2 regions of the Paenibacillus sp. 01T442 genome follow, and region 1 is predicted to be linked to the other one. Evidence: riboswitches for the same ligand, from Rfam matches in the RefSeq annotation. Region 1 holds a riboswitch; the other holds the start of a gene.

Region 1 (4,395 bases):
TTAATGTTCTGTACGTTAGCGCCCAGACCATGAACGAAATCCAGACCAAATCCCTTGACCGGCAATGAGATGATATCAGCATAGCGATCTACGGATTCAAAATACGTTTGAAGCATAATGTTTAGGTTTGGTACAGCTGCTGCGAAAGTTTCATATATGTTTTTAAGTCTCTCAATGTCTGCATCGCTTAACTTCGTTACGAGAATCGGCTCATCGATTTGTACCCATTGAACGCCTTCTGCTGCAAGCTCTTGAAGAATCTGTACATAAAGCGGGATCAATCGGCTCAACCAAGCGTCCGTTTCTGACTGACTGTACCCTTTGGATAGCTTCAAGAAAGTTAAAGGACCAACGATGACTGGCTTTCCTTCGATTCCGAGCTTTGCCTTCGCTTCCCGGTAAGCTGTTAATGGCTTGTTCTCCGTAATGACAGGTGAAGCTCCGTTCAGTTCAGGCACGATATAGTGATAATTGGTGTTGAACCACTTCGTCATTTCACTTGCTGTAGCATCTTTCGTTCCCCGTGCAACTCCGTAATAAACTGACAAGGGCACTGCGCCACCKTTGAAAGCAAAACGTTCTGGAATAATGCCAAACATAGCAGCTGTATCAAGAATATGATCATAATAGCTGAAATCGTTGACCGGAATAAGATCGATGCCTTTTTCCTTCTGCTTGCGCAAGTGATTTAGACGAATCTCCTGCAGTTGTAACTCAAACTCTGATTCTTCCAGCTTGCCGGCCCAGAAGGCTTCAAGTGCTTTCTTCCATTCTCTGTCAGCACCAATACGCGGATATCCCAAACTACTACTTCTTACCATTTAACAAAACTCCTCTGCAATCATTTGTTACACCAAAGATATCACAGAGGATTAGTTATAACGTAACTGGAATTATCTATATCTAGATATAGCTTAAAGCTATATGAGAAACACTTCTATCGAAGTACTTCGAGGATGAGCGACCGCGTTTTAAAGGTAGTTTTTATCGCCAATAATAATTTGTTCTTCCGAGTACCGGAAAATTATAAATTCTTATGTGGTTAGAATGCCATGGGGACAATTGCCTGGTGGAGTGCTGCTACGTAAGCTGCACCAAGCTTAGATAGCGGAATATGGCTATGGGAAATCCACCCGACATTAATCATTTCGTCACAATCCAAAGGTACGGGAATTATCTCATTTCCATTCAAATCTGAGCTCAATACCCCGGTTGATATGGTGTAACCATTCAAACCGATTAATAAATTGAATAGTGTAGCCCGGTCATTCACACGGATACTTTTCTGATGTGACATCGTACTGAGAATTTCTTCGGCAAAATGAAACGAATTGTACTCCCCTTGATCAAATGACAAATAGGGATAGTTTTGAAGTTGGTCAATGGTCACGATGGATTGCTTCGCGAGGGGATTTTTAATGCTGATAAAAATATGCGGTTTGGCGATAAATAAACTGTTGAATTGCAGATTCCCGCTTTTAAGCAGCTTGTTTATAACCTTTCCATTAAATTCGTTCAAGTATAAGATGCCAATCTCACTGCGCAAGTTCTTTACATCTTCAATAATTTCATACGTTTTGGTTTCACGCAGTGCTAGCTCATATTCATCCTGACCATATTCCGAAACCAGACTTACGAAGGCATTTACCGCAAAAGCATAATGCTGAGTCGATACAGAAAAATGCTGCGATGAAGGCTTCGCATTCAAGTATCGACTTTCCAATAACTCTGCCTGCTCGACGACCTGCCGCGCATAACTCAGAAATTCAACACCTTCCTTGGAAAGTGATATCCCTTTATTGGATCTTTCAAAGATGGCGATTTGAATTTCTTCTTCCAACTCCCGGATCGCATTTGAAAGGCTTGGTTGAGAAATGAACAGCCTTTTGGCAGCCTCATTAATAGATCCGCGATTTGCAACCTCGATTACGTATTTTAATTGTTGTAACGTCATGGATATCCCTCCTCCGACTATAATCCGAACCAGCATCTTACTTGATTTTGAATATTGTAACACACTAAATAAGAACTAATCTTCCATAGACAAACAATTAAACTGACTATATGATTAGACTAATTAAATAATTGATAGTTAAGGTGCATGCTTATTAGGAATAAGTAATGCTTAATTGGGAAGTCTGGTGCAAATCCAGCACGGTCCCGCCACTGTAAATGAAGAGCGACTCTATGAATTGCCACTGGTATGACTATACCGGGAAGGTTAGAGAAGCGTTGACGCATGAGTCAGGAGACCAGCCTTAATGTGTATTCACAAACTCTACGGAAGATGGAGGGGGTGCTTTTCTTGTTGTCTACTACCAATACTGACATCACAGCCCTTGATTCTTTCAAATCAAGGGCTTTTTCTAATGCTCATCAGACCATTTCAAGGAGCAGTCCAATGGACTGCTCCCTATCATTTTATTAACTTAGGAGGACAAAATGAAACTGTATCGTAGAATCTTCACCTTACTCATTGCTTTGTTCCTTTTTGCAAGCAGCGTAAGCATCGTTCACGTATCTGCGATGTCGAATCTGGCTGTGGACGTTGCTATAAAGGATACCGCTGAGTATCTGCTTGAAACTGTAAAGGAACCAGAAGTCGGTTCGATAGGCGGCGAATGGGCCGTTATCGGACTTGCCCGTTCCAGCTATGACGTACCTCAGAGCTACTACGACAATTATTACAAAGGCGTTGAAACCTACGTCAAAGAATTAAAAGGCAATCTTCACGATAAAAAGTACACCGAATACTCGCGATTGATTTTAGCCTTAACCGCAATTGGCGCAGATCCCACTCATGTTGCAGGCTATAATCTACTTACGCCGCTCGGGGACTTCGATAAAACCATCTGGCAAGGTATCAACGGTCCTATATTTGCATTAATTTCCCTTGACAGTGYCAATTACAATATCCCGATAAATCCAACCGCCAAAACGCAGGCTACTCGAGACATGTATATTGATGAAATCTTATCGAATCAGCTTCCGGATGGCGGATTTGCACTTTCAGGCGTGTCTGCAGATCCTGATATTACGGGTATGGCCTTACAGGCTCTAGCCAAATATCAAAATTACACGAAAGTAAAAACAGCTACGGAAAAGGCCATTAACCGTCTTTCCAAAATACAGGACAACGATGGCGGCTACGCAAGTTGGGGTGCAAAAACTTCGGAGAGCACCGTGCAGGTGCTGATGGCGCTATGTGAGCTTGGTATTACTATTGAAGATAGTCGTTTTATTAAGAATGGTCATACCATTGTTGATGATTTACTATCCTTTTATTCAAAAGGACAGGGATTTAAGCACACTTCTGATGGCAGCGGTGTAACGGGGATGTCGACAGAGCAGTCATTTTATGGGCTAGTGAATGTTCAAAGAATCCTCGCGAACAAGAGCAGCTTATATCGAATGAACGATGTCAAACAAGCTACCTCAGCAACGCCTGACAACACTAACGGCTTAATGAACAAACACAAGGATATACAAGTTATGCCTGTTACCGATGCGAATAAGACTTTCTCTGATATCGCTAACCATACCAACAAAGCAGCCATTGAATTCCTTTCATCTAGAGGAATTATTAACGGTATGACTGACACTGAATTCTCACCAAATCAAACAATGACGCGTGCCGAATTTGCGACCATAGTCACCAAAAGTCTAGGTCTACCTATGCAAAAGCAATCTAACTTCCATGATGTCGCTTCTACAGCCTGGTATGCGGACTATGTAGGCACAGCTTATTCTTATGGCATCGTAAGCGGAACGTCAGAGACCACTTTTACACCGAACAATACGATTACAAGGCAGGAAGCTGCTGTCATGATCGCCAATGCAGCTAAGCTCACTGGCATGGATACAAATTTGAACACAGTTGAAACGAGAGATATGTTAGCTCAATTTGGAGATTACATCCAAACAGCTGAGTGGTCGAGGGATGCGCTAGCTTTTAGCTATCGAGAAGGTATTCTATCGCAAGATATGCTGAATATTGAGCCCACTACAGCTGTCACTCGAGCTGAAATAGCCGAGATGCTCTACCGCTTACTCTCTGCTGCTAAACTTATTAAAGAGGCGAACTAATGCGATTAACGAAAAATAAAATAATTGCTGCGACGATCATAGTGATCGTCTTGGTGGCAGCTTTCTTCAGTAGCGGGATGCCGCGGCAGCAGGCAGATCCTACTTCTACTTCTGGACTTAGAATGAGTAGTCCCACAACGACGACCTCACCTTCAGTATCCAAACCTATGGAGCTAACGACACCTCCTGAAGAACTGAAAGATACTAAGTCTTCTGATCCCGCCGTGACGACGCCAAGCAACACCCCTGTACCTGCTCAACCTACGGAAGAACCCATGCCTATTGCGACTCAAGATGCTACACCGTTGA
Region 2 (4,395 bases), on a different contig from region 1:
AAATCGATGCAGGACTACCTCGCTCCTGCGGTACGTGAAATGAAGCCTTCTGGGATTCGGAAGTTTTTTGATCTCGTTAGCAATAGTAAAGAGGACATCATCTCACTAGGTGTTGGCGAACCTGACTTTTCCACACCTTGGCACGTTCGTGAAGCAGCTGTACATTCCTTGGAGCGCGGCAGAACGAAATATACGCCAAACTCTGGTATTCCTGAGCTCCGCGAAGCGATTGCAAACTATTTGTATACATCCTTTAAAGTGAAATATGAGCCTTCGAACGAGGTGCTTGTAACGGTAGGCGGCAGTGAAGCTATTGATCTAGCGCTGCGTTCACTAATTACACCTGGGGATGAGATTCTGATTCCTGAGCCTTGTTATATTTCTTACTCGCCAATCACGGCCATTAGTGGTGGTGTGCCAGTGGGTATCGAAACTTTTGCGAAGGATCAGTTTAAATTGACGGAAAAGGCACTTCGCGATGCGATTACGCCAAAATCCAAAATATTAATTCTATGCTATCCTAGTAATCCAACTGGCGGCATTATGACGTATGAAGATTGGCTCCCGATTGCCAAAGTTGTTGAAGAGCATGATCTGATTGTCATCTCCGATGAAATTTATGCGGAATTGACGTACGGCCAGAAGCATGTGAGCTTCGCAGCAGTTCCTGGGATGCAGGATCGGACGATTCTCGTTAGCGGATTCTCCAAAGCTTTCGCAATGACAGGCTGGCGGATGGGGTATGCTTGCGGTCACAGAGAGCTCATCTCAGCTATGACCAAGATTCACCAATATACGGTCATGTGTGCGCCTGTCATGGGGCAAGTAGCTGCACATGAAGCGTTGACGAATGGCTTGGAAGAGAAAGACCGGATGATTGAATCCTATAATCAACGGAGACGATTAGTTGTCAAAGGCTTCCGTGAAGTCGGACTTGAATGCCATGAACCACAAGGCGCATTCTATGCGTTCCCTAGCATTGTGGCAACAGGATTAACTTCGGATGAATTCGCACAACGACTTTTGTATGAGTCTAAGGTAGCTGCAGTGCCTGGTGATGTATTTGGTTTAGGTGGAGAAGGTTTTCTACGATGCTCTTATGCCTATAGTGTTTCCCAACTGAATGAAGCATTAGAGAGAATCGGTAATTTCTTACGGAAATTATAATATTCTTTGTAAATTCATATGTTCATAGGAGACGAAAACTGGTATTCTAAGAGTAAGGAGGGATGAGCATGGCTTTTATGGAATATCAGCTTACTAACTTTCAGAAGCAATTTCAAATTCGCGAGCAAGAGTTCGGACAGCGTTGGCTGACCAGAAATGCCAAGAAGCAAAATTCCCTAGCTTTACTTGAAGAAGAGATCCATACATTGAGACGTAAAATGGAACAGATGGTCATGGAAGGTCGAGAAATGACATCTGATGCGGTAGTTGAATTAAGTACGATACTGGATCAAAAAATAAATGAATATATGACATCTGGAAAGAAAAGTCGGTGAAAACCGACTTTTCTGGCGACTATCGATAAAGAGAGAGTACTTGACGGAGGGAAATACATACACATGAAAGCAAAATGGTTATTCGTTGTCATGCTAGGAATGATATTAATGCTTACAGCTTGTGGTGGACCGAAGGCAGATGTATCGGTATTTATGATGGGACCAAACGGGTTTCCAAGTGAAGCGGCGGAGAAGCTGGAAGTATCTCTGAAATCCAAGGTAGGCGAAATTCCTACAGTGAAGTTGAATACATCACCTATTTTTTCATTGGAAAAAATGATTGTTGAGCTTGCTGCTGGTGGTAACGGGATCTTCATCTTGGGAGAAGAGCAGTTCAAAGGCTTGAGCAACCAAGCAGGATTCGTTTCATTGGATAACATCATCAACCCTAAGGATTATCCAGATGGGGTTATCGAGATCAAAGAAGAAGGTAAGGCCGCGGAGAAGCATCTGTACGGCATTCCACTTACTGGAAACAAATGGATGAAAGAACAAGGCTTTGAAGGTAAAGGATTATACGCGTTCATTCCTCAGAATGCTCCAAAAATGGACGAGGCGCTGAAAGTTATCCAAATTATTGCGCAAAAATAAGCGAACATCTATAATCGACTAATAGCACCAATGTATAATTTGCAACTGTAGGTACTGGTAATATTCCAAATGGAACATTATTAGTTCAGGGGAAGCCGGTTAAAATCCGGCACGGTCCCGCCACTGTAATTCAGTCTTGTGAAAGTCTGGAGAGTCAGAATACCTGCCTATAGTGCCGATACAACATCCTTCGAGGAAAAGGATCGCGTTAAATCAGGAAGCAGCGCACGTAAGTTCGTTGCCATATACCGCGATTTATCGTCTCCTTCGTTCCTAGTGAACAAGGGGATTTTTTTTGGCTGTAAATTGAAAATAAGGAAAAGAGGGCTAAAGTGATGAAACAGAGCAATTTCAAAAGGGGTCTTATCTTAACATTAGCGGTTGCGACCGCGATCTCGTTAGCGGCATGTGCGAAGAAGGAAACAGAAATTACGGATCCATCGAAACTAGGTGGTGCGGGGACGAAGGCACCCGTAACGTCGGCAACTCCTGCCGCTGCGAAGAAAACGACGTATCCATTGAAAGTAAAAGATGTGACAGGTAAAGAGTTTACGTTCGACAAAGCGCCAGAACGAATCGCGTCGGTCTCGCCAGCAGAGACAGAATCGCTGTTTGCGATTGGACTAGAAGCGAATATTGTCGGTGTATCGGATTATGACGATTATCCGGAAGCAGCAAAATCGAAGCCGAAGCTAGGCAGCATTACGAAGCCCAATATGGAGGCAGTCATTGCTACGAATGCGAATATTGTTATCACTGGTGTTTCCATGAATGCTAAAACAGTGGATGACTTGCGTGCGATGAACATTAACGTGTTTAAAGTAGATCCCAAAACACTTGATGATGCGATCAATAATATTCAAACGTTTGGACTGATTACCGATCATCAAGAACAAGCGGAGAAAGTTGTCGCTAAAATGAAAGCGGATCGTCAGAAAGTTGTCGATGCTGTAAAAGATGTGAAGCAAGAGAATAAGAAAAAAGTGTATATGGAATTTGCCCCAGGCTGGACCGTAGGAAGCGGTGTGTTCATGGATGAATTAATTACCCTATCTGGGGGGATTAATGTTGCTGCGGATAAAGCAGGCTGGTATGAAATCAGTGAAGAGAAAATCATTCAACAGAACCCGAACGTGATCTTATTCGCAAACGGGATTGTTGATATCAAGAGCAAGAAGCCGTTAGAAGAAATTATTCGTACGCGCGGTGGGTGGGATGCGATTGACGCCGTGAAAAATAAACGTGTGATAGGTCTTGACCAGAACTCCGTAAGCCGCCCAGGTCCGAGACTGACGGATGGACTACTGGAAATGGCGAAAGGGATCTATCCTGAATTGGTGAAATAATGAAAAGAAAATTGATGTTTGGAGGAGGAGTAGGCGTTCTACTCCTTCTTCTTTCTATTGTGGTGAGTTTATCCATCGGGTCGGCACAGCTTCCACTTTCACAAATCGTGGGGATTCTAGCGAAGCATCTTCCTTGGATAGGAAGTCATGTCGAGGTGAACTGGCCGCAATCTTCGGAACAAATCATTAATAAAGTAAGAATCCCTCGCATGTTACTAGGTATTCTTGTAGGGGCTGTACTCTCCATAGCTGGTGCTGGTTTCCAAGGGGTTCTGCGCAATCCGCTTGCCGATCCTTACTCGTTGGGCGTATCTTCAGGAGCTTCTGTTGGGGCTGCAGTTCTTATTTATTTCGGGCTGCAGTTCGCTTGGTTCGGGCAATGGTCGATCCCCATTGTGGCTTTCGCGACGGGGCTTATTTCCCTGTTCTTGGTCTTGAAGCTAGCGATGATTGATGGGAAGCTAAAGATGGAAACGCTGATTCTATCCGGCGTTGTGATGCAAGCCTTTCTTGGGGCGTTTGTATCGTTCTTAGTTTCGATTTCGAACCAAACGGTGAATGAAATTATTTTCTGGCTCATGGGCAGTCTATCGATGCGTGGATGGGCATATACGTATATGATTTTACCTTATCTACTAATCGGTATAGTGATTCTGCTAAGCTATGCGAGATCATTAAACCTGCTGGCATTAGGAGAGCGTCAGGCTGCACATCTCGGTGTTCATGTTGAGCGTACGAAACTGATCGTACTCATCGCTTCGACGTTGATCACGGCTGCTGCCGTGTCTGTCGCAGGGGTGGTTGGCTTTGTTGGGCTGATCGTACCGCACTTGGTGCGACTGTTGGTTGGTCCGGATTATCGACTAATCATTCCTTTATCCGCGATCTGCGGTGGTATTTATGTGTTATGGGCGGACACATTAGCTCGAACTCTCCTAAGTCCTACGGAAATTCCT

What was found. A riboswitch is a leader RNA that binds a small molecule or an ion and turns the genes downstream of it on or off. The one in region 1 is predicted to bind cobalamin.
Region 2: another riboswitch for cobalamin. It lies ahead of AC1DLM_RS18600 (ABC transporter substrate-binding protein); the one in region 1 lies ahead of AC1DLM_RS00265 (S-layer homology domain-containing protein).

The regions. Positions count from the first base shown of each region.
Region 1 is NZ_JBFTPF010000001.1:42,004-46,398, reverse strand. Features, by position in the region: gene metE (5-methyltetrahydropteroyltriglutamate--homocysteine S-methyltransferase) at 1-821, opposite strand, end outside; gene AC1DLM_RS00270 (LysR family transcriptional regulator) at 1,043-1,954, opposite strand; cobalamin riboswitch at 2,079-2,275, shown strand; gene AC1DLM_RS00265 (S-layer homology domain-containing protein) at 2,443-4,086, shown strand; gene AC1DLM_RS00260 (DUF4430 domain-containing protein) at 4,086-4,395, shown strand, end outside.
Region 2 is NZ_JBFTPF010000023.1:28,881-33,275, forward strand. Features, by position in the region: gene AC1DLM_RS18585 (aminotransferase class I/II-fold pyridoxal phosphate-dependent enzyme) at 1-1,167, shown strand, start outside; gene AC1DLM_RS18590 (aspartyl-phosphate phosphatase Spo0E family protein) at 1,236-1,502, shown strand; gene AC1DLM_RS18595 (hypothetical protein) at 1,566-2,093, shown strand; cobalamin riboswitch at 2,126-2,278, shown strand; gene AC1DLM_RS18600 (ABC transporter substrate-binding protein) at 2,429-3,439, shown strand; gene AC1DLM_RS18605 (FecCD family ABC transporter permease) at 3,439-4,395, shown strand, end outside.